2 regions of the Lactobacillus sp. XV13L genome follow, and region 1 is predicted to be linked to the other one. Evidence: predicted binding sites of a transcription regulator. Region 1 holds the regulator's gene; the other holds the start of a gene.
The links. The regulator HrcA, encoded in region 1, represses chaperone genes, less so after heat shock. The targets are predictions, from matches to a motif close to TTAGCACTCNNNNNNNNNGAGTGCTAA.

Region 1 (15,235 bases):
CGCGCCTGCTGCACCCGGAGCAGACCCGGCACACGCTTGATTCGCTGGCTAAGAAGTACAACGTCGTGCTCGAACACCACCACCGGGCTAACCAGGATGCGGAAGCAACGGGCTACCTGATGTTCAAGCTGCTTGCGGCTTTTACCAAGAAGTACGGTGAAGACGACCTGGGCAAGATGAACGACTACGCAGCGCGGGGCCAGGTCTTTAAGCGGGCGCGCCCGCAGCACATGACGATTTTGGCCAAGACGCAGGCGGGACTCAAAAACCTCTACCGGCTGGTTTCGCTGGCCAGCACCAAGTATTTTTACCGGATACCGCGGACGCCCAAGTCGGACCTAACCAAGAACCACGATGGTTTGCTCTTTGGGTCGGGCTGCCAGGAGGGTGAGGTTTTTATTGCGATGATGCAGAAGGGCTATGATGAGGCCCGCGCAAAGGCCCGGTTCTACGACTACTTGGAAGTTCAGCCCCCGGCTAGCTACAGGGAATTGATTGCCGACCACCTGATTGCGGATGAAGCGGAATTAGAGGAAATCTTGACCAATATTTACAAGCTGGGCAAGGAATTGGGCAAACCAGTGGTGGCGACGAGCGACGCCCACTATGTCGAAGAGCACGATGCCATCTACCGGCAAATTCTGGTTTCTGCGCAAAGAAGCAATCCGAACCGGAACAAGAAGCAGCCGGATATGCACCTGTACACCACACAGGAAATGCTTGATGCATTCGGTTTCTTGGGTGAAGATGCGGCCAGGGAGATTGTCATTGCCAATCCGAATAAGATTGCGGAGGGGACGGAAGAGATCGCCCCGATCAGGGACGGACTCTACCCGCCCCACATTGAAAACGCCGATGAGGAAATGAAAGAACTGACCTACAATAAGGCACACGAATTGTATGGCGATCCGCTGCCCCAGATTGTGCAGGAGCGCCTGGACATGGAGCTTAAATCGATCATTTCCAACGGCTATGCGGTCATCTACCTGATCTCGCAGCGCCTCGTGGCCAAGTCCAACAAGGACGGCTATTTGGTTGGCTCGCGGGGTTCTGTCGGCTCCAGCCTGGTTGCCACGATGTCCGGGATCACCGAGGTCAACCCGCTGGCCCCGCACTACCGCTGCCCCGAGTGCAAGTATTCCCATTTTTTTGAAAACGGCGAATACGGCTCGGGCTATGATCTGCCAGACGAGAAGTGTCCTAAGTGTGGAACTGACCTGGTGAAGGACGGACAGGATATCCCGTTTGCAACGTTTTTGGGCTTTCACGGCGACAAGGTCCCCGATATCGATTTGAACTTCTCGGGCGACTACCAACCAGTAGCCCACAACTTCATTCGGGTAATGTTTGGACCGGATAATTCCTACCGTGCCGGTACGATTGCCACGGTTGCCGACAAGACGGCCTACGGCTACGCTAAGCATTACGATGAGGAAAAGGAATTGAAGCTGCGCCGGGCCGAGCTCGACCATCTGGCGGCCGGCGTTAGTGGCGTCAAACGGACAACGGGGCAGCACCCGGCCGGGATCGTGGTTGTGCCGGATGATATGGACATCTACGATTTCACGCCCGTGCAGTACCCCGCCGATGACGTTAATGCGGCCTGGCTGACCACGCACTTCGACTTCCACTCCATTCACGATAATATCCTGAAGTTTGATATTCTGGGGCACGATGATCCGACCATGATCAGGATGCTGCAGGACCTCTCTGGCGTTGACCCGCTGACAATTCCGCCCGATGATCCGGGCGTCATGTCGCTTTTTTCCAGCCCTAAAATACTGGGCGTAACGCCCGACCAGATCCAGTCTAAGACGGGCACGTTGGGCGTGCCCGAATTTGGCACCAGGTTTGTGCGCGGGATGCTCGAGGAGACGAAGCCAACGACCTTTTCGGAACTGCTCCAGATCTCCGGTCTTTCCCACGGAACGGACGTGTGGCTGGGCAATGCCGAGGAACTGATCGATAACGGCACCTGCAAGCTGAAGGACGTGATTGGCTGCCGGGACAACATTATGATGGACCTTATCCATTGGGGCGTGAAGCCGGAGGTCGCGTTCTCAACAATGGAGTCCGTGCGGCACGGTCGCGGCATCAGCGACGATGACATGGCGGAGCTGAAAAAGAACGATAAGATTCCCGACTGGTACATTCCGTCCTGTCTCAAGATCAAGTACATGTTCCCGAAGGCCCACGCGACGGCCTACATTCTCATGGCCCTGCGTATCGCCTGGTTCAAGGTTTATTACCCGGAAATCTACTACGCCGCGTATTTTTCCGTGCGTGCCGACCTCTTTGACCTGGTGGCAATGAGCCACGGCAAGAACACGGTCAAAAAGGCGATGGCAGACATCCAAAACAAGGGTAACGATGCTTCCGCCAAGGACAAGGGCCTATTGACGGTTCTGGAAATTGCCAACGAGTGTCTTGAACGCGGCATCAAGATCAAGATGGTTGATCTCAATAACTCCGAGGCCACTAACTTCAAGATTATTGACCAGCACACCATTTTGGCGCCCTTCAACGCTGTCCCCGGGCTTGGTATCAACGCGGCCAAGCAGATTGTGGCCGCCCGGACCGAGCAAAAATTCTTGTCGAAAGAGGACCTGGCAAACAGGGGCAAGGTGTCGCAGACAATTATGAATTACCTCGAGGAAAACGAGGTTTTGACGGGGATGCCCGACCAGAACCAACTTTCGCTCTTTTAAAATTTTGCAGTATTAATATAATTGTGGTATACTTCATATATAAGTTCGAATAATGATTCGGAGTGAGCAATTTCTGCTCACTCTTTTTATTACGGAGGAAAGTACTTGGCGAAAGTTAAAGATTTTGTTCTTGCAGAGATTAAGCCAATTATTGCGTCGCGCAACGACGAATTGGTGGATATTGAATACGTAAAGGAAAAGGGGCAGGACTATTTAAGGATATACGTAGACCGTGAAAACGGGATTGATATGGATGAGATTGCGGGTTTAAGCGAATTGATTTCGACCAAGCTCGACGAAATCGAACCGGATCCGTTTCCGACCCCCTACGTTCTTGAGGTTTCCTCGCCCGGTGTCGAACGCCCGGTTAAGACCGCGAAGGATTGGCAGAAGGCGCTGAACAATTACGTTCACGTCGGCCTTTACCAAAAAGTTGCGGGTGAAAAGGAATTCGAGGGGACGCTCAAAGCGTACGACGAAGACGAAATTTCGTTGGAAATCAAGATCAAAACAAGGCGGAAGGTAATAACTATTCCCCGTAAACTGGTTGCAAACATTCGTTTTGCAATTGAATTTTAGAAAGGCCGATTAAAAGTTATGTCGAAAGAAATGCTAGAGGCGTTTGCGACTTTAGAAGAAACTAAGGGTATCAAGCAAGATGTGATCGTGGAAGCGATTGAGGCTGCACTTATCGCTGCTTATAAAAAGAATTACAACCAGGCAACGAACGTTGTGGTTGAATTCGACGAACGCAGGGGCAACTTCAAGATGATGAGCGAAAAGGTTGTCGTCGAGGAGGTCCACGATGACCGCTTGGAAATAAGCCTGAAGGATGCTCTTGCCATCAACAAGGCTTACGAGCTGGGCGACAAGATCCGCTTTGACGTGGCACCGAAGAATTTTGGGCGCATTGCCGCCCAGACCGCCAAGCAGGTCATCATGCAGCACTTGCGGGAAGCAGAACGGAATCATATTATCGATGAATATTCGCAATATGAGGACGAACTGATTACCGGGACGGTTGAGAGGCGCGATAATCGCTTCGTTTATGTTAAAATTGGTAATGTTGAAGCGGTAATGCCGCGTAATGACCAGATGCCGCACGAAAACTACAACCCGCAGGACCAAGTCCGCGTGCTTGTGACGCACGTTGGTTCCGACGCCAAGGGTGCGCAGATCACGGTGTCACGAACCGCCCCGGACATGGTTAAGCGCCTGTTTGAGCAGGAAGTGCCGGAGATTTACGACGGGACGGTCGAGATCGTCTCAATCGCACGCGAGGCCGGTGACCGGACGAAGATTGCGGTTAAGTCAAACGACCCGAACATTGATCCGGTCGGTACTTGTGTGGGTCAACGCGGTGCGCGCGTGCAGAATGTGGTCAACGAACTTGACGGCGAAAACATCGACGTTGTTAAATATGAAGAAGACCCGTCGGACTTCATTGCCAATGCGCTCAATCCCGCAGAGGTCATTGCCGTTCAGTTCGGTGACGAGGAGGACGAAAAGAGTGCCCTGGTGATTGTTCCGGATTACCAGCTGTCGCTGGCGATCGGCAAGAAGGGCCAGAATGTTCGTCTGGCGGCGCGCCTGACCGGCTACAAGATTGACATCAGGCCGGAGTCTGAAGTTGAATTTGTTAACGAGGGCGCCGATGAAGCCGATGAGGAAAATGAAGAGGCCATTCAGAGCGCGGAAATAGACGCGGAAACCGCTGCGGATGATTCGAATGAGTCTTCTGTGGAAGAGGAAGATTCGGACCTGGTCGCTGAAGAAAACGGAGAAGCTGCTGGCGATGATGCTGCGGCCGAAGCGGATGCTGTTGGGAGTACCGACGGTGAAGAGACAGTTGAATAGCGTAAGCACTGACGAAGAATGTGGCAAGGGGTGAGTTCTTTTGAAAAAAAGAAAAATTCCAATGCGGAAAGACCTGTTGACTGATACCATGCAGCCGAAGAAGGAATTGGTTCGCATTGTGGTCGACAAGGAAAAGAATGTTGCCGTTGATTCTACGGGCAAAAAGCCCGGGCGCGGCGCATATGTTTCACTTGACCCGGACAAAATAAAGCAGGCCCAGAAAAAAGGCGTGCTTGAACGGAGCCTGGGCGCAAATATCCCCGCAAGTTTTTACGAGGAATTATATGCCTACGTCGACCATCAAAAGGCAAGGAAAGAATTATTTGGTGATAAATAGATTTGCAAAATAGACAGAAAGCTTTGAATCTGCTGGGACTTGCCCAGCGGGCCGGGAAGCTGGTTACGGGGCTTGAGACGGTCCTTATCGGCCTCAAGGCACAAAAAGTTAAGGTAGTTGTTTTGGCTAATGACAGTCACGCGGATACACGTGAAAAAGTCGCAAGAGTTGCTGAGCAGAATGATATTACGGTCATTTCCGCCTTTAGCGGCAGCGAAATTTCGCATGCAGTTGGCAAAAAGCGCAAGGTGTTGGGTATTACCGATGCCGGCTTTTGCAAAGCATTAGTACAAAAGGTTAATGAAGGAGTGTGATTGGATGGCTAAGAAAAGAATTTATGAAATCGCAAAAGAGTTAGGCATCGAAAATAAAGTTGTGGTCACCAAGGCGAAAGATCTTGGGTTCGATGTTAAGAACCATATGTCATCACTAGAAGATTCACAAGTGAATCAGCTAAAGGGAAGTTTTAGCAGCCCCGCTCCTGCCCAAAAACAAGAAAGTTCCGCAAAAAAAGGCGGAAAAATCAAAATTTCCGTCAACTCAATCCGGAAAAACGAGAAAAAGCGGGAGGATGCTTCCGGCAGCAAAAATAACGGTCGCCGCAGGAACCGGCGCATAAACAACCGCTCGCAGAGCCAGGACCATTCGGGCCGCCGCGCTAACCAAGGTTCACAAAAGAGTACGCCCAAGCCGGCTACGCAAGACTTGCTTAAGCAGTTGAAGCAGAAGCAGCGCGTTGAAGAACATACGGCGATTCGTCAGGCTGAAGTGCCCGCCAAGAACTTAAGCAAGGATGTGGCAAAACCTCAAGCCGGCAAAGAAGCGGAGAACGTTAAAAAAGCACCCGCACCAAATACCGTTAAGAAGGTTGCCAGGACTGAAAGCACAGCCTCCCAAGTGGCCGGTCCCAAGATTATCAAGCCGTCACCGGCCCGGTTGAAGCAGAACCAGGGCTCGACTGCTGCGCACACGGGCAAGCCACAGGGCGTGAAAGCTGCGGGCGGACCTGAACCGGCTAAGGAAGAAAAACGCCGGGGCAACGGCTATACCCGCAATTCGGGCAAGCCTGGCCGCAAGGGCAGAAACCAAACGTATGGCGGCAACAATAATTATCCCAAGCGCAAGCGGAAGAACAAGAAGCATCAATTTGAGCAGGCTCCTAAGAAGCAGCCAACACAGAGAAAAGAGCGTCCGTTGCCAGAGACCCTGGTTTATGAAGTGGGGATGAACGCGCAGGACCTCGGCAAGCTGCTGCACCGTGAACCGGCTGAAATCGTTAAGAAACTCTTCATGCTGGGCGTGATGACGAACCAGAACCAATCGCTGGACAAGGATGCGATTGAACTGATTGCGGCGGAATACGGCATCAATTCTGAAGAAAAGGTCCACGAGGACCTGTCCGACATTGACAACCTGTACGACAAGCGCATGGGAGCCTCAAAGGAATCCAAGAAGCAGGTTAAGCGGCCACCAGTGGTCACGATTATGGGTCACGTCGACCACGGTAAGACCACGTTGCTTGACCGTCTGCGTCACACGCACGTTTCGGCCCACGAAGCCGGCGGTATCACGCAGAAGATTGGTGCCTACCAGGTTAGAATCGACAACAAGCCGATCACCTTTTTGGATACGCCGGGTCACGCCGCGTTCTCAAACATGCGTGAGCGTGGAGCTGAGATCACGGATATTGTTGTCCTGGTTGTTGCTGCTGATGACGGGGTCATGCCTCAAACAATTGAAGCTATTGACCACGCCAAAAGTGCGCACGTTCCAATCATTGTTGCGATTAACAAGATGGATGTTCCTGGTGCCAACCCGGAACACGTCACCGAGCAGCTGATGAAGTATAACCTTATCCCGGAAAATTACGGTGGCGACACGATTTTTGTCAATATCTCCGCTAAGACGGGCGAAAATGTTGACGAGCTGCTGCAGATGATTCTGCTGCAGGCCGACGTGATGGAACTCAGGGCTGACCCTGAACAAAAGGCAATCGGTACTGTTATTGAGGCCCGTCTGTCAAGGGGACGTGGTCCCGTTGCCGACCTGCTAATTCAGCAGGGCACGCTGCATACCGGTGATCCGATTGTTGTCGGCAACCGCTTCGGGCGCGTCCGGGTCATGACCAACGACCGCGGTCGCCAGATTGAGAAGGCGACGCCATCGATGCCGGTTGAAATCACCGGATTGAACGATGTTCCGGAGTCGGCCGACAAGCTCGTTGTCTTCGACGACGAGAAGACCGCCCGTACCATCGGTGAGCAAAGAGCCGAACAGGCCCTCGTGCACGCGCGTGAGAACGTTCAGCACGTTACCTTGGACAACCTGTTTGACACGATGAAGAAGGAAAACATGAAGGAAGTCGACATCGTTTTGAAGGCTGACGTCCAGGGTTCTGTCGAAGCACTGCAGCAATCGCTTGAAAAGATTGAGGTTGAGGGCGTGCGGGTCAACATCGTCCACGCCGGTGTCGGTGCGGTTAATGATTCGGACGTCACCCTTGCTGGGGCCTCTAATGGTTTCATCATCGGATTCAACGTTCGTCCAACCGCAACGGCCAGGTCACAGGCCGAGTCCGACGGCGTCGACATCCGCCTCTACAGCATTATTTACAAGGCCATCGACGACGTTAAGGCCGCCATGCAGGGGATGCTCGAGCCTACTTATGAAGATAAGGTTGTTGGCAACATGACCGTCCGTGAAACCTGGAAGGTTTCAAAGGTCGGAACGATTGCCGGTGCCTTCGTTGACTCTGGCTACGTTTCCCGTGATTCGGAAGTCAACCTCATCCGCGATGGCGTCGTGATTTACACCGGCAAGGTGGCTTCACTCAAGCGCTTCAAGGACGACGTCAAGATGGTTAAGCAGGGCTTTGACTGTGGGCTGACGATTGAAGGCTACAATGATATCAAGATTGGCGACGAACTCGAAGCCGTTGAAAAGCAGGAAGTTCAGCCTAAGTAGTTTTGCTAGGAGGAAACGATGAAGCACAGAATAGGTCGTGTTGAAGGAGAGATCCTCCGTGAACTGACTAAGATTTTGCGGAAGAATATTCGTGATCCACGCGTTGATGACGTCACAATCACGGCGGTTGAATGTACCAATGACTTGTCTTATGCGACCATTTATTACAGCATTCTTTCCGAAGATCCGCAAAAAGAAGAGGAAACCGCTGCTGGTTTGGAAAAAGCCAAGGGAATGATGCGCCACCTGCTGGGACAGGTTTTGACCGTCTACAAGGTTCCCGAGCTGATTTTCAAGCGCGATAACTCAGTCAAATATGGTAGTAAAATTGATCGCTTGATTGCTGACCTCAAAAAGCAGGACACGGAGCGAAACAATTAGTTAAAGCGCCAAACGGCGCTTTTTTAGTCGGCGGGGGCAATGATGATAAACGGAATTTTAGTAATCGATAAGGACAAGGGCATGACGAGCAGCGACGTCGTATACAAACTGCGGCGTGCACTGCACATTAAAAAAATTGGCCATGCAGGGACACTCGACCCTGATGTGACGGGCGTCTTGCCGATTGCAATCGGGCAGGCGACTAAACTGATCGAGCTTATGCACACGCGTAACAAGAAGTACGAGGGCACAGGCGTCCTGGGACTAGCAACCGACAGCTACGACCTGAGCGGCAAGGTGCTGGCGAAAGAGGAAATAACGGACCTAATTAGTGCCAGCACGATTCAGACGGCCATGCAGGCCTTCACCGGCTCCATCGTACAGGTCCCGCCAATATATTCGGCCGTGCGGGTCAACGGCAAACACTTGTATGAGTATGCCCGGGCTGGGATCGCGGTTGAACGGCCGCAAAGGACCGTGCGGGTTTTTTCTTATGATTTAAGCGGGAACCCCACGTTGGATCGGCAGGTATGCCGGGAAACCTTTGGCTTTAAGATCGAGTGCAGCAAGGGCACCTATGTGCGCTCGCTTGTTAACGATCTGGGTGCAAAATTAGGCGTGCCAGCCGTTATGGCCAGCCTGAGGCGCACGGCGAGTGCCGGCTTTGATGTTCACCAGGCGGTCAAGCTGGATGAAATTGTCAGCGATCCGAGCAGGGCGGCTGCTCTTATTCAGCCCATCGATGCTTTTTTTGCGGATTACCCGCAGGTGGACCTACCGGAAAACCAGTGGCTCAAGGTGCAAAATGGGGCGGCAATCTCCCTGGAAACAAATGCAAAATGGGTTGCATTACGGTACAATAAAAGGGTTAAGGCAATATATCAAAAAGATGATACCCAGTATCGCCCCTATTTAATGCTTTTACAAAATAATTAGGTGAAATGAAGGCTTTATCGTGCAAATTATCCATTTAACTTATCCGGTAGAAGAAAACTTAATCCCGGACAAAACCGTTTTGGCCCTCGGCTTTTTTGACGGCGTTCACCGCGGCCACCAGCAGCTGATTAAGCTGGCACAAATGGCGGCGAGAAAAAGCAGCCTGCCGCTGATGGTAATGACCTTTGACCGGCACCCTAAAGAGGTGTACCAGAATGCCGACGTGTCCTACATTGACAGCCTGCCAGAAAAGGCCTACAAAATGCGTGCGCTGGGGGTAGACTACCTGCTGGTGATGCACTTTAACGACCGTTTCAGCAGGCTGACCGCGCAGGAATTTGTCGATGAGATCATCATCAAGCTCCACGCAGACACCGTTGTGGCGGGCTTTGACTATACGTACGGACCGCGGGACGTTGCCAACATGACCAACTTTCCGCGCTTTGCCCGCGGCCGCTTTAAGATTATTGATGTTCCGAAACAGTCTTATGAGGGGCAGAAAATCGGTTCGACCGAAATTAAAAAGGCAATTAGTGCGGGCAACATGGCGCTGGCGGCAGAACTTCTGGGTGAACCCTACGTGATGTCGGGCACCGTCGGGCACGGCTTGCGCAACGGCCACAAGTTGGGCTATCCGACCGCAAATCTGGTCTGGAGCGAGAACAAGGTCGTGCCCAAGGTCGGGGTTTACGCCACGAGAACCAAGATTGGCGGCAGGTGGTACGACTCGATGACCAGCGTGGGCTACAACGTTACCATTCACAATGGCAAAAAAATCTACATTGAATCAAACCTCTTTGGCTTTGATGAAGAGGCATACGATCAAGAAATGATTATCAAGTGGTATAAGTATACCCGCGGCGAGATTAAGTTTGCGGGCCTGGCTGAATTAAAAAAACGGATGGCGCAGGACGAGGCCGAGATCAAGGACTACTTTGCCCGGCAGAAATAGTTTTTTATGTGCAGCGCGGGTTAATTTTATTGCAAAAAAATTAGCACTCGACTTGACATTCTGCTAAATACTAGTATCATAATAGTTGTTAGCACCTAACAGCAATGAGTGCTAAAAGTGAGGGCGATACTTATGTTGACCGAACGTCAAGAACTAATTTTAAAAACAATTATTAATGATTTTACGCAGACCAATGATCCAGTCGGCTCCAAGACCGTGATGAAGCAGTTGCCGATTAAGGTTTCAAGCGCAACCGTCCGCAATGAGATGGCTGTTTTGGAAGACAAGGGACTGATTGAGAAGACCCACTTGTCGAGTGGGCGCGTGCCGTCAACGGACGGTTACCGCTATTACCTCGATAACCTGGTTGAACCCCTACAGATTCCGTCATCCGTCTACCAGCGAATCGTGAACCAGCTAGACCAGCCGTTTCACCAGGTAAATGAAATTGTGCAGGAGGCAGCCAAGATTCTGTCAGACTTGACCAACTATACGGCCTTTGCGGAGGGACCGGAAAGCAGCAACTTGACCATCACGGGCTTCCGCATTGTCCCGCTGTTTAGCCGGCAGATTATGGCGATTCTGGTGACAAGTGACGGCAATGTCCATAACCAGGTCTACAGTCTGCCGCACAACGTTCACGGCGATGAGGTTGAGAAGGCTGTCCGAATGATTAACGACGAGTTGGTGGGCAAAACGCTCAGCAAGGTAACGCCGGCACTGCTTAACCGCGGCCTGGGCAAGAAGCTCAGCAGTCATCACGCGGGCGAGCTGCTTGATCTGGTTGAGGACGTGATTAACGATGCTGCCAGCGAGCAGATGTACGTTGACGGACAGCTCAACCTATTGAATACCGCTTCAATGAGCGACGTCGCGAGCCTGCGGTCGCTGTATGAACTGATTGACCACAACGACTTGATCTCAAGTTTAATGGACCAACCTAGCGGCACAAGCATCGGCCATTATCCAGTTCAGGTTAGCCTGGGTTCGGAATTGTCCAATGACTTGCTGAAGGATTACAGTCTGCTAACGGCAGAATACAGCGTTGGCTCGCACGGCAAGGGCGTGATCGCGCTGCTCGGCCCGAACAATATGCCGTATTCGCAGGTGATTGGCCTTCTGGAATATTTCAGAAACGAATTGGCCAAGAAGCTGCTGGAGTATTACGGTCGGTTTAAATAAAGGAGGTTAGCCGTGAGTAAGGAAAAATTTCCTAAAGAAAAAAAACTAAAGAAGGATAAAACCGAATCTTCTGAAGCGGCATCCAAGAAAAAAGATGCAGGCAAAAATGAATCAGCTGCCGGAGCAAATTCCGGCAAGCTGAAAGACGCAGGGGCTCAGAAAGAAGACTCTGCCGCTAAGCTGGTTGCACTACAGGCTGACAACCGGGACCTCGAAGACAAGTTCCTGCGCAGTCAAGCTGAGATGCAAAATATGCAAAACCGTTATAACAATGAACGCGCGCAGCTGATCAAGTATGAATCGCAGTCTTTGGCAAAGGATATTTTGCCCGCAATGGACAACTTGGAGCGCGCACTGGCCACTAAGGTCGATGACGAAGCCTCAAAGCAGCTCAAGAAGGGGGTTCAGATGACGCTCGACGCACTTGTCAAAGCCATGAAGGACCACGGAATCAGCGAGATTGAAGCGGAAGGCGTCAAGTTTGATCCGACGCTGCACCAGGCCGTGCAAACGGTTGGGGCTGAGAATGATGATCAAAAGGATCACGTTGTCCAGGTCCTGCAAAAGGGCTACCGTTATAAGGATCGCACTTTAAGACCAGCAATGGTCGTTGTTGCACAGTAAGTGAAAGGAAGTTAAACAATGTCAAAAGTTATCGGAATTGACCTCGGAACTACCAACTCAGCAGTTGCTGTTCTGGAAGGAAAAGAACCTAAAATTATTACCAATCCGGAAGGAAATCGGACTACTCCGTCAGTAGTTGCTTTTAAAGATGGCGAAATTCAGGTTGGTGAAGTTGCCAAGCGGCAAGCAATCACTAATCCGAACACGATTTCATCAATCAAGCGCCACATGGGCGAGACCGATTACAAGGTTAAGTTTGGTGATAAGACCTACACGCCGCAAGAAATTTCAGCGATGATCCTGCAGTACATCAAGAAATTTGCTGAGGACTACCTGGGCGAAAAGGTCACTGAGGCAGTAATTACGGTTCCCGCTTACTTCAACGATGCGCAACGTCAGGCCACCAAGGATGCCGGCAAGATTGCGGGCCTGGAAGTTAAACGGATCATCAACGAGCCGACTGCTTCTTCACTGGCCTATGGTCTTGACAAGGATGCCGAAGATGAAAAAGTTCTGGTCTATGACCTCGGCGGCGGCACCTTCGATGTTTCTGTTTTGCAGTTGGGCGATGGGGTCTTCCAAGTTTTATCTACCAACGGTGATACGCACCTTGGCGGTGATGACTTTGATGACAAGATTATTGCCTGGCTGGTCAAGAACTTCAAGGATGAAAACAGCGTTGATTTATCCAAGGACAAGATGGCAATGCAGCGGTTGAAGGATGCCGCTGAAAAGGCCAAGAAGGACTTGTCTGGCGTGTCGTCGACTCATATTTCGCTTCCGTTTATTTCTGCTGGCGAAGCAGGACCGCTGCACCTAGAAGCAGACTTAACGCGGGCCAAGTTTGAAGAATTGACGGCTGACTTAGTCGACAAGACCAAGATTCCATTTGACAATGCGCTAAAAGATGCCGACCTCACCGTTAATGACATTGACAAGGTGATTTTAAATGGTGGTTCAACCCGTATTCCAGCGGTGCAAGAAGCGGTTAAGAAGTGGGCTGGCAAGGAGCCTGACCACTCAATCAACCCTGATGAAGCCGTTGCGTTGGGTGCGGCAATCCAGGGCGGCGTTATCTCCGGCGACGTTAAAGACGTTGTTCTGCTCGATGTTACGCCCCTTTCCCTGGGGATTGAAACCATGGGCGGCGTCTTCACCAAGTTAATCGAAAAGAACACGACCATTCCAACCTCTAAGAGTCAAATCTTCTCGACCGCGGCCGACAACCAGCCCGCCGTTGACGTGCACGTTTTGCAGGGTGAACGCCCAATGGCAGCGGACGACAAGACGCTGGGCCGCTTTGAACTGACGGATATTCCTGCTGCTCCACGCGGCGTCCCGCAAATTCAGGTTACCTTCGATATTGATAAGAACGGTATCGTCAACGTTTCTGCCAAGGACATGGGGACAGGCAAGGAACAGAAGATCACGATCAAGAGTTCATCCGGTTTGTCTGATGAAGAAATTCAGAAGATGCAAAAAGAGGCCGAAGAACACGCCGAAGAGGACAAGAAGAAGAAGGAAGAAGTCGACTTGCGCAATGAAGTTGACCAGTTAATCTTCTCCACGGAAAAAACGCTCAAGGACGTTAAGGGCAAGGTATCGGAAGATGATACCAAGAAGGTTCAAGAAGCCCTTGACGCTTTGAAGAAGGCGCAAAAGGACAACAACTTGGACGAAATGAAGACCAAGAAGGATGAATTGTCTAAGGTTGCCCAGGACCTAGCCGTCAAGCTATACCAGGCAAATGGTGGCGCTCAAGGTGCCCAGGGTCAAGGCGGACCGCAGGCAGGTCCCCAGAAACCGGGCACCGAAGGCGGCGATGCAAACAATGGTGCGGCTGGCGACGGTGAGTTCCATAAGGTAGACCCAGATAAGCAATAGGTTTATAATTGAATAAATCAGAAAAGAACTGCCGCAAAGTAGTTCTTTTCTTTTGGAAAGTAAGGAGCTTTTAGATGGCACAGGAAGATTATTATGGTGTGCTCGGTGTTGATCGCAATGCCAGTGATAAAGAAATTAACTCTGCTTACCGTAAATTAGCAAAAAAATACCACCCAGACATCAACCATGAACCGGGTGCTGAAGAAAAGTACAAAAAAATCAATGAGGCCTATGAAGTGCTCCATGACCAAAAGAAACGGGCCCAGTATGACCAATTTGGTGCAGCCGGTGTTAACGGCCAGGGCTTTGGCGGAGGCGGCCAGGGCTATAGCGATTTTGGCGGTTTCGGCGACTTCGGCGACATCTTCAACGACTTCTTCGGTGGTGCAGCAGGCAGCGCACAGCGCCGGGCTAATCCAACTGCCCCAACGCGCGGGCAGGACCTTGACTATACCTTGACAATTGAATTTATGGATGCCATTAACGGCAAAAAAACCCAGATTTCATATACGCGCAGCGAAACCTGTCCGACGTGTGGCGGCAACGGTGCCGAAAAGGGCACGCACCCAATCACTTGTGACAAGTGCAACGGCACGGGCTACATGACGATTACCCAGCAGTCGCTGATTGGCGTTGTGCGCCGGCAAACCGTCTGTGATAAGTGTCATGGTCGCGGCGTCATCATTGAACACCCGTGCCAGACCTGTCACGGCGACGGCGTAGTTCAAGGCAAGAACACGATCGAGGTTAATATCCCAGCTGGTATTGATAACGGTCAGCAGCTGCGCTACGAGGGTCAGGGCGAGGCCGGCAAGAATGGTGGTCCTTACGGTGACTTGTATATTAGTTATCGCATCAAGCCATCAAAAGACTTTGAGCGCAGCGGGACAACGATCTATACTACTGTGCCGATCTCCTTTGCCCAGGCCACGCTGGGGGATGAAATCATGGTTAAGACGGTGCACGGCGAGCAGAAGCTGAAGATCCCCGCCGGCACCCAGCCCAACAAGAAGTTTACCCTGCACGGCGAGGGCGTACCCTATATACGTGGCAACGGCTCTGGCGACCAGATAACAACCGTTGACGTCCAGATACCGAAGTCCATCAACGAGGAGCAAAAGAAAGCCCTGGTCGACTTTGTCAAGGCCGGTGGCGGTTCGATTTCGCCGCAGGAAAAGGGTTTCTTTGAACGACTGAAGGAAAAGCTGCAGTAATTAAGCAAAAGAACTAGCTCTTAACAATTATTCGGAGCTAGTTCTTTTTTTGGATAAGCGCTTGGGTGAGAACGATAAGAAACAGCCAATTTAATTTTATCCATGATGTGAGTTTGTTATAATGGAAGGTAATTAGCAGAGGGTGCAAATAATTTATGGACATTAAAAAACTACAAGACTACCAAAAACATATCCG
Region 2 (15,235 bases), on a different contig from region 1:
ATGGTACTGCTGGTCAATCGTGGTCGCGCACGCCCTGAAAACAAAACGCAGCCCCTTATTGAACTCTTTCTTGCTGCTGGAGCGCAACTGGTCTGACTGCGCGCGGATGATATTACCTCGCACATCCGCCGTAAACGCGCCGTGCAGGTCCTTGCTGGAGTAAATCTGCACGTTGCGCCGCTTGTTTTTCGAGCCCACCACGATGAAGACCGTGTGCTTGTACTTGCCCAGTTTGGGGGGTGTCAAGTGGCTAACGCGGTTAACGGTCTGAACGATAATTCGCGGCTGCTCGCCGGTCTGCATGTACCGGTCGTTTTTGGCCAGGATCAACTTGCTGGTCTCGCGCTCCAAGAGGTGGCTGTTGTCCTTCACGTTGGGGTTGGTAAAGCCCGTCAGGGTGCAGAAGGCGCCTGCCAGTGCAAGGAGCCCGACCACTTTAATTCTCAGCGTCTTCCAGCTTGCGCGCCAACTCTTCCACGTATTCACGGTTGATTTTAATTTGCTCATAGGGAACCCCACAATCTTTAAAAAGCGCTATTGCCAGCGGACTATCATGATAATCAAAGTAATAGTTGACCTTCTCCACACCGGCCTGAACAAGTGCCTTGGCACAATTATAACAGGGAAAGTGCGTCACATAAATCTCGGTGTGATCGGTTGAAACGCCGTTCTTCGCACACTGAATCAGCGAGTTCATCTCCGAGTGAATCGTCCGCACGCAGTGCCCGTCAACAATCTGGTGGCCGACGTCATCACAGTGCGGTGCACCCGACACGGACCCGTTGTAGCCCGTCCCGATAATCCGGTTGTCCTTGACCAAAACATTACCCACCAAGGCCCGATCACAGGTTGAGCGCTGGGCGATAACCAGCGCCTGCATCATAAAATACTGCTTCCAAGGAATCCGCTTACGCATTTTTTTGCCTCTTAGTCAAAGTAATTCAATCCGATTGCATCCCGCACCTCAGCCAGGGTTTGGGCGGCCACACGGTTGGCCCTTTGCGACCCCTCCTGCAGCATCTCGTAGACCTCGTCCAGGTTTTGTTCGTAACGGGCGCGGCGGGCGCGAATCGGGGCCAGTTCTTCTTCCATCACCTTATTCAGGTAGCGCTTGAGCTTGACGTCGCCCAAGCCGCCTTTTTGGTATTCTTCCTTCATTTCTGCTACCTTATCCTTATCGGGAGCAAAAATATCAAGGTAGGTGAAGACCGTGTTGCCCTCGACCTTGCCCGGATCCTCCACGTGAACGTGGCCCGGGTCAGTATACATCGACATGATCTTCTTTTGAACGGTCGCGGCATCGTCGGCCAGGTAGATGGCATTACCTAGGGACTTGGACATCTTGGCGTTGCCGTCAAGACCCGGTAAGCGGCCCTCGCCCTTGCTGGGGAAGTAGCCTTCGGGTTCAACCAGCACGTCCTTGTGGTAGACGCGGTTGAACGTGCGCACAATTTCACGGGTCTGCTCGAGCATCGGCTCCTGGTCGTCCCCAACGGGCACGAGTGTCGCCTTGAAGGCGGTAATGTCGGCCGCCTGGGACACCGGGTAATTCAAAAAGCCCACCGGAATCGAGTCGTTAAAATTCTTCTGTTTGATTTCGGCCTTGACGGTTGGGTTGCGCTCCAGGCGGCTGACCGTCACGAGGTCCATGTAGTAGGCCGTGAGTTCAAACAGGGCCGGAATCTGCGACTGCACGAAGATGGTCGAAACCTGCGGGTCGATGCCGACGGCCAGGTAGTCAAGCGCCACCTGCACCAGACTGTTTTTAATCTTTTCGGGGTTGCGCGCATTATCGGTCAGGGCCTGCGTGTCGGCAATCATAATGTAGGACTGGTAGTCGCCCGCGTTCTGCAGCTTAACCCGATTCTTCAAAGAACCAATGTAGTGGCCCACGTGCAGCTTCCCCGTTGGCCGGTCGCCCGTGAGGATAATTTTCTTTTTCATCGTATCTACCTTCCTTGAAAGTCAAAACCTGCTTTAATGCAATAATCATAGTCAATTCTACCAAAAATCACGCAATGATTAAACACGGAGGAAAAAATGTGCAACCAGTTTCAGCTGCCGCGTCTGGCAGAAATCAAAAAATACTTAACTACCGACCTCAACCTGCCACTGAGCGAGCCGGCATCAACGCTGCCGCAGGACCAGGATGTTTTCCCCAGCGGTCTGGTCCCGGTCCTGGTCTACCAGGGCCAGCAGCTGCTGCTGACGCCGAAAAGCTGGGGCTACCCTAGTCCTGTTAACAATAAGGCCGTTGTCTTCAACGCACGCGTTGAACGGTTCTTCGAGCAAAAACCCTCAATGTGGGACGCATCCTTTGCCCGGAGACGCTGCATTATTATTGCCCGGCAATTTTATGAAAGCGGTCAGCAGACTTACCTGGCTGCCAACGGCCGCCGTTACCATGAGCGCTTCAGCTTCAGCAATGCGGGCGCGCCCCTGACCCTGATTGCCGGCATCTACGAAGAAGGCCACTTTGCAATGGCCACGACCGCGCCTAACGGCATAATGGCGCCCGTGCACGACCGCATGCCCCTGGTGCTGGAAGCGGACGAGCTGCGCCGCTGGCTGTTTCAGGATTTTTCCCGGCTACTTGACCGCAGCCGCGTTGACCTGACTGTCGCCAAGCTTGCGGCCAGGACCTAAAAGTGAAAATCAGGGCTTGGATTTAACCAAAAAACATGGTAAACTATTTCAGTAATGCGGGTATAGTTTAATGGTAGAACGTTAGCTTCCCAAGCTGAAGATGCGGGTTCGATTCACGCTATCCGCTCACGCAAAAAAGGCGATGATTAATTTCATCGCCTTTTTTATTTTGTCCAGGTTCTACGTCATAATCACCAAAAGAACGCCATTGAGCACCGCCAGGTAGACGGGCATCCACAGTGTCTGGGCGTAGAGGTAGGACCAGGCAAAGAGCGCCCCGAAAAGAACATCGATCGCTAAGAGGACAACCGAGCCCTGGCAGTTGAGCAGGCTGAACAGGATTCCCGAGGCAAGCATCCCCCAAAATGCGGTCGTCAACGTGCTGCGCCTGAAGGCGTAGTTGAACAAAAACCCGGTGGCCAAAAACTCCTGCAAAACCGGCAGGACAACGCCCACCGCAAGCAGCAAGAACCAGTAGCCGCTATCCGATTCATGCCGCAAGAACGCCACCTGAAAGCCGTATAAGCTGAGCCTGCTATATGCCTGCATCCAGGAGACGCTGATGCGCAGTGCGGTCACCACCACAGTTAACGCTACAATCGTGCCAAAGTAGTTGAGCCATGAACCCGTGAAGCTGCGGTCAAAATACCGTTGCTCCCGGTTGAAGCGGTAAACGTAGAACAAGATAACCATTAAGGAAATCGTCGCAAATAAGACGAGGTCCCAGACGTGACCCGGTGCGTTTTTGGTGGCAAGCTTATATGCACCAACGGCCATTAAGTATCCAATAACATAAAAAATATAGCGAATTAAGTTGCCGTCTCTTGATGCCGGTGTGTTCACAGAATTACCTCGATCTACATTTTGTGCCTTACAAATTCCATATTATAGCAAAAAAAGACGCTATGAAAAAGATAGGCCGTGCAATTCCTAATCGACTTCGATGTGATTAATATCTTCCAGGGCAATTTTATGTCCGTCCACGACAATTCCCTCATCGCTATAGCCATTGACAAAGCCCACAACATCTGCAGGCAACTGATCATCACCGTCCACCACCTTGACCTGCAGGTGCACCAAGCAGTGGTTGCCGTATGCCTTGAGCAGCTGCACGCTGATTTCTTCGGGAGACATGGCCTGCTTGCGCGGATGCTTGCTGGCGCGCCGCTTCTCGTCGCGGGTAATCGCCACCGTATGATCGCTTAGGAAAAAGCCCACCCACTTCTTCATTTTTCGATCCTGGTAATTTTTGAAAAAGTCCAGCACAATCTTGTCAAAGTCATTCATAGGCGTTGCCGCCATTGTGACCACCGACCAGGTTGGCGCGCCGAATGGCGGTTGCGCCATCCAGCAGGCTGGATGCCTTAACCACGCTCGTAAAGCCGTACTTTTGTCGAATCTTGTCCACCGTTGCCGTCACGGTGCGCTTCTTCAGCTGGCGCCACGGCTGCACAAAAAGCGTTAATTGTTCACAGTTATCTGCCGCTAGGCGGCTGCAGCTGATTCCCAGTGCCCGGACGGCTTCACCATGCCAATTCGTACGAAAAAGGGCCAAAACCTCCTGGACCAACAGGTCGCTATCATTGGTGGGGCAAATTTTTCGTTGGACGCTGAAGCCCTTGCGAACGCCCGCAGAGCGGTACTGGGAGAATCCAACGTACAAGCTGATGCAGCCAGCCTGCAGCTTGTGGGCCCGAATTCTGGCCGCAACCTGCTCACCAATTTCACGCAGCACGATTTCAATCTCGCGCTGAACGGTGTAGTCCCTTGTCAAAATCTGCGAGTTGCCGTAATTTTTCATTTTTGGAAAAAACTTTTCGCTTATGACGCTGCGATCCACGCCCCAGCTGATGGCAAATAGCTGTGCCCCCATTACGCCAAACTCTTTTTGCAAAAGGGCGGGATCCGTATGAGCCAATTCGTACATATTGCTGATGTGCAGGCGGCGCAAGCGCTGCGCCGTCCGCTTGCCGATGCCCCAGACATCTTCCAGGTTGGCAATCTGCCAAATTGTGTCGGGAACGTCAATATAGTGCCAGTAGTCAATCATCGACTTCCGGTGCTTAGCGGAAATATCCATGGCCAGCTTGGCAAGCAGTGGGTTTTCGCCAATGCCGCAGGTGGTGTAGAGTCCAAGCTTGGTTCTGATTTCCACCTGGATTCGGCGGCCCACCAGGTAAGGATCTGCGCCAAACAGGTGCCAGGACTTGGTCATGTCAATCATCGACTCATCAATCGAATAGACGTGAATATCTTCTTCAGCTGCGTACTGCCGAAAAATCTCTAAGACTTGCATGCTGCGCCTGATATACAAATTCATGTGGGGCTCAACCAGGATCAGGTCCGGGGCCTCCCTTTTGCTGGGCAAATCACGCACCCGCATCACATTGGTCAAGCCGTACTTCTTCTTAGCCAGGGGCGAGGCCGCCATGATCAAGCCCGAGCCGTTTTTGGTATTGGGCTGGTGCGAAACAACCGCAAGCACCGCCTTCATCGGATTGAGACCCAGCCTGAGTGCCTCGCAGCTGGCATAAAACGACTTGTTGTCAATCATGAAAACTACATGGTGCGGTTCATACCGATAATCATACACTACTGTCCACTTCCTATCTCAAACGTTTGTTCGATAACTTCATTATACAAACACAAGTTCGGATAAGCAAGAACATTTTTAGTCAATCGCAACAATCATCACGCCGTACCGACCGGCCGGGGCCTCCACCTGGACCAGTGTGCCTGCAGGCTTTTTCATGATTGCCTGCCCCAGCGGCGAGTCAAACGCAACTTTGCCCGCCGCAATATCTGCTTCCATCCGTCCAACCACCACGTATCGTTCGGTCCCCTTTTCGCCTTCAAATTGCAGGGTAACGGTCTTGCCCAGGTTGACCTTGCCGTCCGCAGTTTTTTCAACTACTTCGGCATACTTCAGCTGCTTGTCCAAGTAGCGCAGGCGACTCTGCAGGTGTCCGAGGTCCCGCTTGGCCTCCGTATACTCCGTGTTCTCGGACAAGTCGCCAAGGGCACGGGCCTCCTGCAGAATCTTAATTCGCCGCGGGCGGTCTTTTTTTAAACGTGCAATTTCTGCCTTGATCTTTTGGTAGCCTTCCGGCGTCATCTTCTGGTAGTAAACCATAATTATTCTCTCCGTTACTTATGCTAAAAATTATCCACAAGTTAAAAATACTGTTATAGCAACGTTCTGCTTTTAAAATTAGCAATCTAAAATAAAGAGTGCTAATTGTTTCCCTTTTTCCGGTATGCCTACTATAATAATCAGTGTAAGGAAGAAATGAAAGAAAAGTCTTCCGTTACAACAACATATTTGAAAGGAAGTTTTTACTATGGCAAATGAAATGATGAATCACCGCGATGACTTATTTGATGCAATGAATGATTGGTTTGATCTTCCGCGTAAACTTTTTAACAATAACGAAATAGCAAAACTAATGCAGTCAGACGTCGTTGAAAACGACCACGAATACATAATCAAAGTAGACATGCCCGGGATGGACAAGGACAAGATTAACGTGAATTACGATAACGGCGTTCTGAGCATCTCAGGCTCCAGAAAGGCCTTCAAGGACCTGTCAAAGGATGGCAGCATTATCCACCGTGAACGGAGCGAAGGCCACATCTCCCGCAGCTTCAGACTGCCAGATGTAGCTGCCAGCGACATTCATGCAAAATATGACAACGGCGTATTGACTATTACCCTGCCCAAGCAAAGCACGAACGCAGGCGACAATTCAATCCAAATTGACTAATGCGGATAGCATGGAGGGCGCTTTTAATTAAGCAGCCCAGACAAATAATTCTCTAAAGCGAGTTCAACCATTGAACTCGCTTTTGTTTTGGCTTAAAATATAAAGTAATTTAAAAAAAGATTAAAAAGGAGATCAATTTATGGGACATAGAGTTACCGTTCAAGAATTGGAAAAATTTGCAGAAAAGTTCAATGCCAACCCGCAGAACCAGGTCGTTGCGCGCGCCGCCCAAAAAAGCGGCGTTCAGGCGGCAGCCTACAATGAACGCGTTCAGGGGGAATTAACCAGGGTCTTTTCAACCGAACTGGACACCGAAAACGTCACCAACCAGCTGCAATCGGGCCGCTGCTGGGAATTCGCCACGCTCAATATTCTGCGTCACAATTTTGGTCAAAAGTACCACGTTAAGAACTTTACCTTCTCGCAGAGCTACAACTTCTTCTGGGACAAGATTGAACGGGCAAACATCTTCTACGACAACATTTTGGACACGGCCGACAAGCCACTGGACTCCCGCACCGTTAGGGCGCACTTAGAGGGGGCCGGCGAAGACGGCGGTCAGTTCCACATGGCGGCAGCCCTGGTTGCCAAGTACGGCGTAGTGCCTTCATACGCAATGCCGGAGAATGCCAACACCAACAACACCAGCGCCTTTGCCAAATCACTGGCCGACAAGCTGCACAAGGACGCCCTTGTTTTGCGCAAGTTGAAGCAGGACGGTGAAGAGGAAAAAATCAAGCAGGCGCGCGAACAGTTCCTGGGCGAGGTCTACCGGATGACGGCCATTGCCGTCGGTGAACCCCCGAAGAAGTTTGACCTGGAATACCGCGACGACGACAAGAACTACCACCTGGACAAGGACCTGACCCCACTGGAATTCTTGCACAAGTATATGGGCGACGTCGACTTCGACGACTACGTTGTCTTGACCAATGCCCCTGACCATGAATACGGCAAGCTCTACGGGCTGCCGTTTGAGGACAACGTTGCGGGCTCCTACCGGATCAAGTTCCTTAACGTGCCGATGGAATACCTGGAGTCTGCCGCCGTTAGCCAGTTGAAGGACGGCGAGGCCGTCTGGTTCGGCAATGATGTCGGCGAACAAAGCGACCGTAAGAAGGGCTACCTGGACAGTGAATTATACAAGATGAGCGAATTGTACGGGGTCGACCTCAAGATGTCCAAGGCGGACCGCCTGCGCACGGGCAGCGGTGCCTCCACCCACGCCATGACGATAGTCGGCGTCGATGAGGACCAGGGCCACATTCGCCAGTGGAAGGTTGAAAATTCCTGGGGCGAGAAAAACGGTGACAAGGGTTTCTTCGTCATGACCAACGACTGGTTCAAAGACAACACCTACGAGGTTGTTGTCCACAAGAAGTACCTGACCCCTGAGCAAGTAGCCCTGGCAGAGGGTCCGGTAACAGACCTGCCCGCCTGGGATTCACTCGCTTAAACTGAGTTCAGAACTAACAAAAAAACGAGGTTCAAACCCGAACCTCGTCTTTTTTGTATAATTAAATCCCTTACTTGGTCCGCATGAGGAGCTCATCGAACCTCCGGAAAAATTCTTCCTTGTTGGCCTTGGTCACCAGGGTTACCTCATGACCATTAGGATCATCAACCAGACGCCCTGCGGCTGTACCGGTCGTGATCACCTTAACCCTGTGCGTTGCCACCGCCTGGACCACTTCCGGGTAGAGCGCACTGATGGTCGTCAAAACATCCCAGAAGTATAATTGGACGCTCTGAACCGGCGGGTTGACCAGCAGGCTATAGCCCTGGCCCACCAGGTCAACGGCCAAATACCTGCGCAGGCTGGCCCAGTGCATTCTGACTTCATCCGTTAAGGGCAGCTCCTCGCTGCTTTCAAGTCCCACAACCTGCATTGCGATATCTGCCTGCAGGACGCGTTCCACCGCATAGGGGTCCCAGAAGGCGTTCCACTCCTGGGTACCATCCGCGTTAACCTGAACCACGTTGCCGTGGCCATCAAGAGATCCCCCCATCCAGTAAAGGCATTCAATGTTTTCGCTAATGGTGGGGTCGACTTCTAGAGCACGGGCCAGGTCTGTCAAAGGACCGGTCATGATCAGCGTGACCTTGTGGGCGGCGTGCTTGATCTTGTCAACCATGTCCAAGTGCGCCGGCTTGGCCGCTTCCCTGGTAATCATTTTCCCCGCTTCATTCAGCATCGGCAAGTAATTGAAGGAATAGGAACCCGTGCGCCAAGCTTCCGGGAACTGGTTGACCGCACGTGAAGTCGAACGGGCCACTTCCAGCTGGTCACCGCGCAGGTTAAAGCGGTCGGTCAATTTGCGGCAGACTTCAACGGCCGGATCAACGTAGCCGTCCGCATCAATCGCACTGATGCCGATGAGCTTGATACCGGGAGCCTGCAGCAAGAGCAGGCAGGACACCAGGTCGTCGATATTGCCGTCATGGTTAAAGTAAATTTCTTTCATTATTTTCTCCTACTTAGACTTAACGTAATTTTGCCCGTCGGCAGCCGGTGCCACCGACTTGCCGAAGAACAGGACCAGAATCACAATGGTGAGCACGTACGGTGCAATCTGCATGTAGACGGCTGGGATATGGTTGAAAAACGGCAGCTGGTTGCCGATGATGCTCAGACTCTGGGCAAAGCCAAAAAACAGCGAGGCCAGCATCGCACCGAGCGGGTTCCACTTGCCAAAGATCATTGCGGCCAGCGCCATGAAGCCCTGACCCGCGATGGTCGAAACCGAGAAGTTGCCCGAGATTGCCTCGGCAAAAACGGCCCCGCCGATGCCGCCCAGAAAACCGGAAATCAGCACGCCCGCATAGCGCATACCGTAAACGTTGACCCCCATCGTGTCCGCCGCCTGCGGGTTTTCGCCGCAGGCACGCAGGCGCAAGCCGAAGCGGGTCTTGTATAGCACCCACCACAAGATAAGCGCAAGGATGATGGCCACCCAAGCCGGGGCCGACGTGTCCCTGAAGAAAATGGGTCCGATGACGGGAATATCGGCGAGCCCCGGAAAGCTGAAGTAGCCAAAGCTCTGGTTGATGTTTTCCGTTTGCCCCTTGTCATAAATAGCCTTGATCAAAAACACGCCCAAAGGTGGAGCCATCAAGTTCAGCACCGTCCCGCTGATAATGTGATCGGCGTGAAAGTTGATGGTTGCCACGGCATGAAGCAAGGCGAAGAAAACGCCGGTGACCCCGCCAACGATAGTTCCGAGCCAGGGCGTGAGGGTACCAAAGGTCGAGGCAAAGGTCAGGTTGAAGACAATTGAGGCAAAGGCGCCCATCGTCATGATGCCCTCCAGACCAATGTTAGTAATCCCCGCGTTTTCACTGTATACCCCGCCTAAAGCCGTAAAAATCAGCGGCGTCGAGTACACAAAGGTCGATGAGACCAATAAGGGTAAAATTGTCATTAAGTTCATTAGCCCTGTCCTCCTTCACTAGTCTTGGGTCCAGCGGCAGTTTCTGCAGCAGCCGCGTCTGTGCTCTCGCCAGCGCTTTTAGCCGTTTGCTTATTTTTAAACAACCGTCCAATCACGTACTGGATGGCGACGAAGAAGATGATTGCCGCAATCACAATGGACACTATTTCGTACGGAATCCCCGCGATGGTCTGCATGCCCAGGCCCCCAATTTTTAAAATTGAAAACAAGACGGCCGCAAGCAGGATCCCGAGGGCGGTGCCGCCGCCCAAAAGGGCAACGGACAAGCCGTCCCACCCGATGTCGAGACTGGTGGTCTGGGTGAAGTAGTTCTGGTAGGTCCCCAGGCCCTGAACAACACCGCCCAACCCAGCAAATCCGCCGGACAGAAGCATCGAGATCATGATGTTTTTCTTAGTCGACATGCCGGCGTAGCGACTGGCGAAAGGGTTAGTGCCGACGGCCTCAATTTCAAAGCCCGTTGTCGTCTTTTTCATCAGGTACCAGTAAAATAATACCGCCACGACCGCAATGAAGATCCCGGCGTTGATCCGCGAATCGCCAAACATTTTGCTCAGCCACGGAATCTTTAGGCTGCCATTGGCGCTAATCGTCTTGGTCGTATCAATATCCAGGCGCAGTCTAGCCGGCATCACCTGCTGGGTCAGGTGCTGACAAACGTACAGGACAATGTAGTTGATCATAATCGTTGTAATCACTTCGTTGGTGCCAAATTGCGCGCGCAGCCAGCCCGCGATTCCCGCCACAATGGCACCGGCCACGACGCCGGCCACAATCGCCAGCGGCAATAGCAGCACCTTGGGCATGCCGGGGTTGGCAAGCACGATCCAGATGGATGCCAGCCAGCCTGCCTGCGCTTGGCCCGGCAGACCAATGTTGAAGAAGCCGGCCTTCGAGGCAATGGCGAAGCCGATGGCTGTAAAAATCAGCGGCGTGGCCTCACGGATGGTTTCCCCGATTCCGTTCATATTGCCCAGGGCACTAGTAAACATCGACGTGTATGCGTCAACCGGGTTATAGCTCCACACGAGCATGATCAGCGCACCAACCAAAAAGCCGGCCACAATCGAGATCAGCGGTACTAAAATTTTCTTTATTTTGGGGGTCACCTTAAGCAAAAGTTGTGCCTTCTTTCTTGAAGCCCGTCATCAGCAGGCCTAGTTCCTCATCGCTCGTTTCTTCTGGCTTCACCTCACCCGAGATGTCGCCGTCGTGGAGAACGATAATGCGATCCGACAGCTGCATAATTTCATCCAGTTCATAGGAAACCAGCAGGATGGCCTTGCCCTTAGCGCGTTCAAGCAGCAGCTGCTTGTGAATGTATTCAATCGCACCAACATCCAACCCGCGGGTCGGTTGAAAGGCAATGATCAGGTCGCTGTCCCGGCTCAATTCGCGGGCAATGATTACCTTCTGCTCGTTCCCACCGGACAGTTCCCCAACCGGTACGCCGCTACTTGTTGTTCGTATATCAAATTTGTTGATAAGATCGTCAGCGTACTTGTTGATGACATCATGGTGCATCACATTATGCTTTGAAAACGGCGCCTTGTAGTAAGTCTGCAAGCTGAGGTTGGCCGCAACCGAAAACGGCAATATCAAACCATACTTCTGCCGGTCAGCAGGAATGTGGGCAACGCCCTTTTCCGTAGTCTTGCGGACATTCTGATTGGTCATGTCCTGGCCAGCAATGAAGACGCGGCCCGAATCAACGTGCTGCAAACCGGTCAGCGCCCGGACAAGCTCGTCCTGACCATTGCCATCGATTCCAGCGACGCCGAGAATTTCCCCGGCATGCAGGTCAAAGGACAGACCCTTCAGTGTCTGAACGCCCTGGCTGTTTTTTGCCTGCAGGTTGTCAACTCTGAGCATCGTCTTGCCCACTTGGGCAGCGGGTTTGTCCAGCCGCATGTTGACGTGGCGTCCAACCATCAGCTCGGCCAGGCGATTATCGCTAACCTCGTCCACATTAAAGGTCCCCACGCTTTTACCGGCACGGATAACGGTCACCTCATCCGCCGTCTGCTTGATTTCCTCCAGCTTGTGGGTGATCAGAATGATGGATTTGCCCTCAAGCGCCAGGCCCTTGAGGATTTCAATGAACTCCGTGATTTCCTGCGGGGTCAAGACCGCCGTCGGCTCATCAAAGATCATGATGTCGGCCCCCCGGTAAAGGATCTTGAGAATCTCCACCCGCTGCTGCTGCGCCACCGTGATCTCGCTCACCTTTTTCATGGGATCAACATTGAGGTTGTAGCGTTTAGACAGCGCGTCAATTTCTTGTTTGGCCTTGCTAAAATTCAGTTTAGGACCACGAACGGGTTCGTGGCCCAGGATAATATTTTCCAAAACGGTAAAGGAATCCATCAGCATGAAGTGCTGGTGCACCATCCCAATCCCCAGATTTTTGGCAACGGTTGGGTTTTTCACGGCCACTTCCTGTCCGCGCACCTTAATCTTCCCTGCTGTCGGCGTGATCAGCCCCGACAAAATACTCATTAGGGTCGACTTCCCGGCACCATTTTCACCGAGGAGCGCCAAAATTTCGCCCCGCTTCAAGGTTAGGTTAATGCCATCATTAGCCTTAAAGCCGTTGAAGTCCTTGACGATATTGCGCATCTCGATTACATTTGTCGTCTCGTTCATTATTAATTCCCCTGTAAAAGACTCTTTGCATCAGCATACAAAGAGTCCCTTAATCAATTCAATTGCTTTTTCAGTAGCCCTTATTTGGCCGCAACCATGATTTTGCCTGCAATTATCTGCTTGCGCGCATCCTGGACCGCTGCCCAGGCCTTTGCATCCAAGTTGCCCTTCGTGATTGAAACCCCGTCACCCTTCAGGGTGTAGACGAGGTGCTTGCCACCCGGGAACTTGCCCTGGGCTGCATCGTTTGCCAAGGTTTCGGTTGCAACATTCAGCCCCTTTAATACGGAAGTCAAAGTAAAGTTGCCCTTCTTATTGTCCTTGGACTTGTAGCTGCCCAGGTGTTCCTGGTCAACGTCAACGCCGATGACCCAGACCTTTTGACTGGCCGGACGCGCCTGGTTGTAAGCCTTGCCCTCTTGGAACACGCCGTTGCCCGCGTTGCCGGCAGCCTGGTAAATAACGTCCGCGTGGTTTGCATACATGGACTGGGCAATCGACTTGGCCTTATCAGTTGCGGTAAAGTTGCCAATATAGGACGTGCTTACCGTAATCTTCTTGTGCAGGGCCTTGGCCGCATCGCGCACGCCCTGCTTAAAGCCGGCCTCAAAGGTCGCAATTATGGCAGACTTGGCACCGCCAATGAAGCCCACCTTGTTGGTCCTCGTTGTGTATGCGGCCGCCACGCCGCCAAGGTAGGACGACTCGTTGCTCTTGAAGGTAACGGACGCCACATTCTTCTGGCCCTTAATCACGTCGTCGATAATAACAAAGTTCTTCTTCGGGTTCTTCTTGGCTGCCGCCTTGACCGAATCCGTCAGCATGAAGCCGACCCCAACAATCGTCTGGTAGCCAGACTTAGCGGCCTGGTTAAAGTTGGGCGTAAAGTCGGACGCGCTGCTCGACTGGAAGTACTGGTAGCCCTTGCCCTGCTTCATGTTGTGCGTGCGTCCAAACTGCTTGAACCCTTCCCAGGCCGACTGGTTGAAGGACTGGTCATTAACACCATTAGAATCAGTTATCAAGGCGATGCTGTTTTTCATATTTTGGCTGCTGCCTGTGCCCTGCTTCTTGCCGGAACAAGCTCCGAGCACCAGACCCGTTGAGACAATTGCGACTCCTGCTGCAAAAAATTGCGTTAACTTCTTACCCATATCTTATAAACCCTCCACAAAATAACGAACTTTACAGTGATAACTTTAGTATAAAATACGTTTAATTTCAAGATTTATTTGATAATTAGTACATAATTAACGTTTGTTTTGCATCAAAGTCGAACTATTTTCCCGGGTGAAGCGGCACCTTAATCTTGCCGGCAATGATGTCTTGACGCGCCGACTGGGCGTATTTCCAGGCCTTGGCACCAACCTGTCCGCGTTTGATAGAGACGCCGTTCGTCTTTAGCCCGTAAACCAGGTTTTGGCCGCCCGGAAACTTGCCCTTGTATGCCCGGTCGGAAATATCCTTGGTCGCAATGTTAACGCCGGTAATAACCGAGGTCATCACAAAGTTGGCCTTTTTGCCGTCCTTGGCTTTATAGTTGCCCAGGTAAGACTGATCGGAATCGACGCCGATTGCCCACACCTTTTTATCTGCGGGGCGGTCCTGGTTGATGGCCTTGGCTTCCTGGAACAAACCGTTGCCGGCTAGGCCAGAAGCATGGAAGATAATGTCCGCCTTTTTGGCATACATGGAGCGGGCAATCGCCTTTTCCTTGTCGGCGCTCTTGAAGTCGCCCACGTACTGGTTGAGCAACGTGATCTTCTTGCCTAACTTCTTGGCTTGGTCATGAACGCCCCGGGTAAAGCCGGCATCGAAGAGGTCAATGATGTCGCCGTGGGCACCACCGATAAAACCAATCGTGTCGGTCTTTGTTTCCGTTGCGGCCACCACGCCGGCCAGGTATGCGGCCTGCTCACTCCTGAAGTTGGCAGATGCAATATTTTTCTGGCCCTTGATTACCTCATCAACGATGACAAAGTTCTTCTTCGGATACTTCTTCGCCGCGGCGCTGACGGCATCCTTTAGGCTGTAGCCAATGCCAAAGATGGTCTGGTAGCCGGCCTTGCCCGCCTGGTCAAAGTTGGGCTCAAAGTCGGAGGCACCGCTTGACTGGAAGTACTGGTAGCCGTTCTGGCCGCGCTTCAGGTTATGTTCCTGGCCGTATGCCTTGAAGCCCTGCCACGCCGACTGGTTGAACGAGTTGTCGTTGACGCCCGCAGTATCCGTGATCAGCGCAATCGAATGCTTAGCGCTGGTGCTGGCGTTGCCACTGCCGCCTTGCTTTCTACCCGAACAACCAGCAAGAACGATGCTGGCGGTAAGAACCAGCGTCGTCATTGCTAAAACTTTTTTGATTTTACATTCCATGTTTATGGACCTCCTAAAGATATTCGCAATTGATACAATAACAATATTTAGTGGTGCTGTCAAAGTCGTGGCACTAGATAGAGTGTTGATGTGACAATGTTTAGGTTTTGGTATGGACCACGATGTAAGCTAGTTGCCCTAGCGTTTGCATGCACCAAGCCCAAAAAATAATTTTTTTCTTTTAGTGTGCAAAACTTGCCCCGGCCATAATTTGTTCGGCACGAATGCTTGTGCAGCAGTTACTGTTAAAGTCAACGCCGGCAGGTTAAAATAGTCTTATCAAATGGATGCAGGCACTATTTTACAACAAAAAGCCGCACGCAGGTGCGTACGGCAGAAAACACGAACAATGTTTCT

Region 2: the regulator HrcA is predicted to act here: its motif matches at 5,858-5,884, upstream of AC2JF6_RS04265 (Hsp20/alpha crystallin family protein).

The regions. Positions count from the first base shown of each region.
Region 1 covers NZ_JBWXGD010000001.1:246,904-262,138, reverse strand. Annotated here, with positions in the region: gene AC2JF6_RS01215 (PolC-type DNA polymerase III) at 1-2,708, shown strand, start outside; gene rimP (ribosome maturation factor RimP) at 2,814-3,287, shown strand; gene nusA (transcription termination factor NusA) at 3,306-4,565, shown strand; gene rnpM (RNase P modulator RnpM) at 4,606-4,902, shown strand; gene AC2JF6_RS01195 (L7Ae/L30e/S12e/Gadd45 family ribosomal protein) at 4,905-5,216, shown strand; gene infB (translation initiation factor IF-2) at 5,221-7,866, shown strand; gene AC2JF6_RS01185 (ribosome-binding factor A) at 7,885-8,247, shown strand; gene truB (tRNA pseudouridine(55) synthase TruB) at 8,290-9,183, shown strand; gene ribF (riboflavin biosynthesis protein RibF) at 9,203-10,135, shown strand; gene hrcA (heat-inducible transcriptional repressor HrcA) at 10,268-11,317, shown strand; gene grpE (nucleotide exchange factor GrpE) at 11,330-11,941, shown strand; gene dnaK (molecular chaperone DnaK) at 11,960-13,825, shown strand; gene dnaJ (molecular chaperone DnaJ) at 13,900-15,039, shown strand; gene lepA (translation elongation factor 4) at 15,195-15,235, shown strand, end outside.
Region 2 covers NZ_JBWXGD010000005.1:14,699-29,933, reverse strand. Annotated here, with positions in the region: gene AC2JF6_RS04310 (TPM domain-containing protein) at 1-507, opposite strand, end outside; gene AC2JF6_RS04305 (deoxycytidylate deaminase) at 437-916, opposite strand; gene trpS (tryptophan--tRNA ligase) at 928-1,944, opposite strand; gene AC2JF6_RS04295 (SOS response-associated peptidase family protein) at 2,041-2,646, shown strand; tRNA gene AC2JF6_RS04290 (tRNA-Gly) at 2,703-2,773, shown strand; gene AC2JF6_RS04285 (CPBP family glutamic-type intramembrane protease) at 2,827-3,489, opposite strand; gene AC2JF6_RS04280 (hypothetical protein) at 3,577-3,948, opposite strand; gene AC2JF6_RS04275 (Y-family DNA polymerase) at 3,926-5,239, opposite strand; gene greA (transcription elongation factor GreA) at 5,318-5,779, opposite strand; gene AC2JF6_RS04265 (Hsp20/alpha crystallin family protein) at 5,988-6,410, shown strand; gene AC2JF6_RS04260 (C1 family peptidase) at 6,550-7,866, shown strand; gene AC2JF6_RS04255 (nucleoside hydrolase) at 7,937-8,875, opposite strand; gene AC2JF6_RS04250 (ABC transporter permease) at 8,885-9,841, opposite strand; gene AC2JF6_RS04245 (ABC transporter permease) at 9,841-10,980, opposite strand; gene AC2JF6_RS04240 (ABC transporter ATP-binding protein) at 10,973-12,508, opposite strand; gene AC2JF6_RS04235 (BMP family lipoprotein) at 12,589-13,662, opposite strand; gene AC2JF6_RS04230 (BMP family lipoprotein) at 13,787-14,878, opposite strand.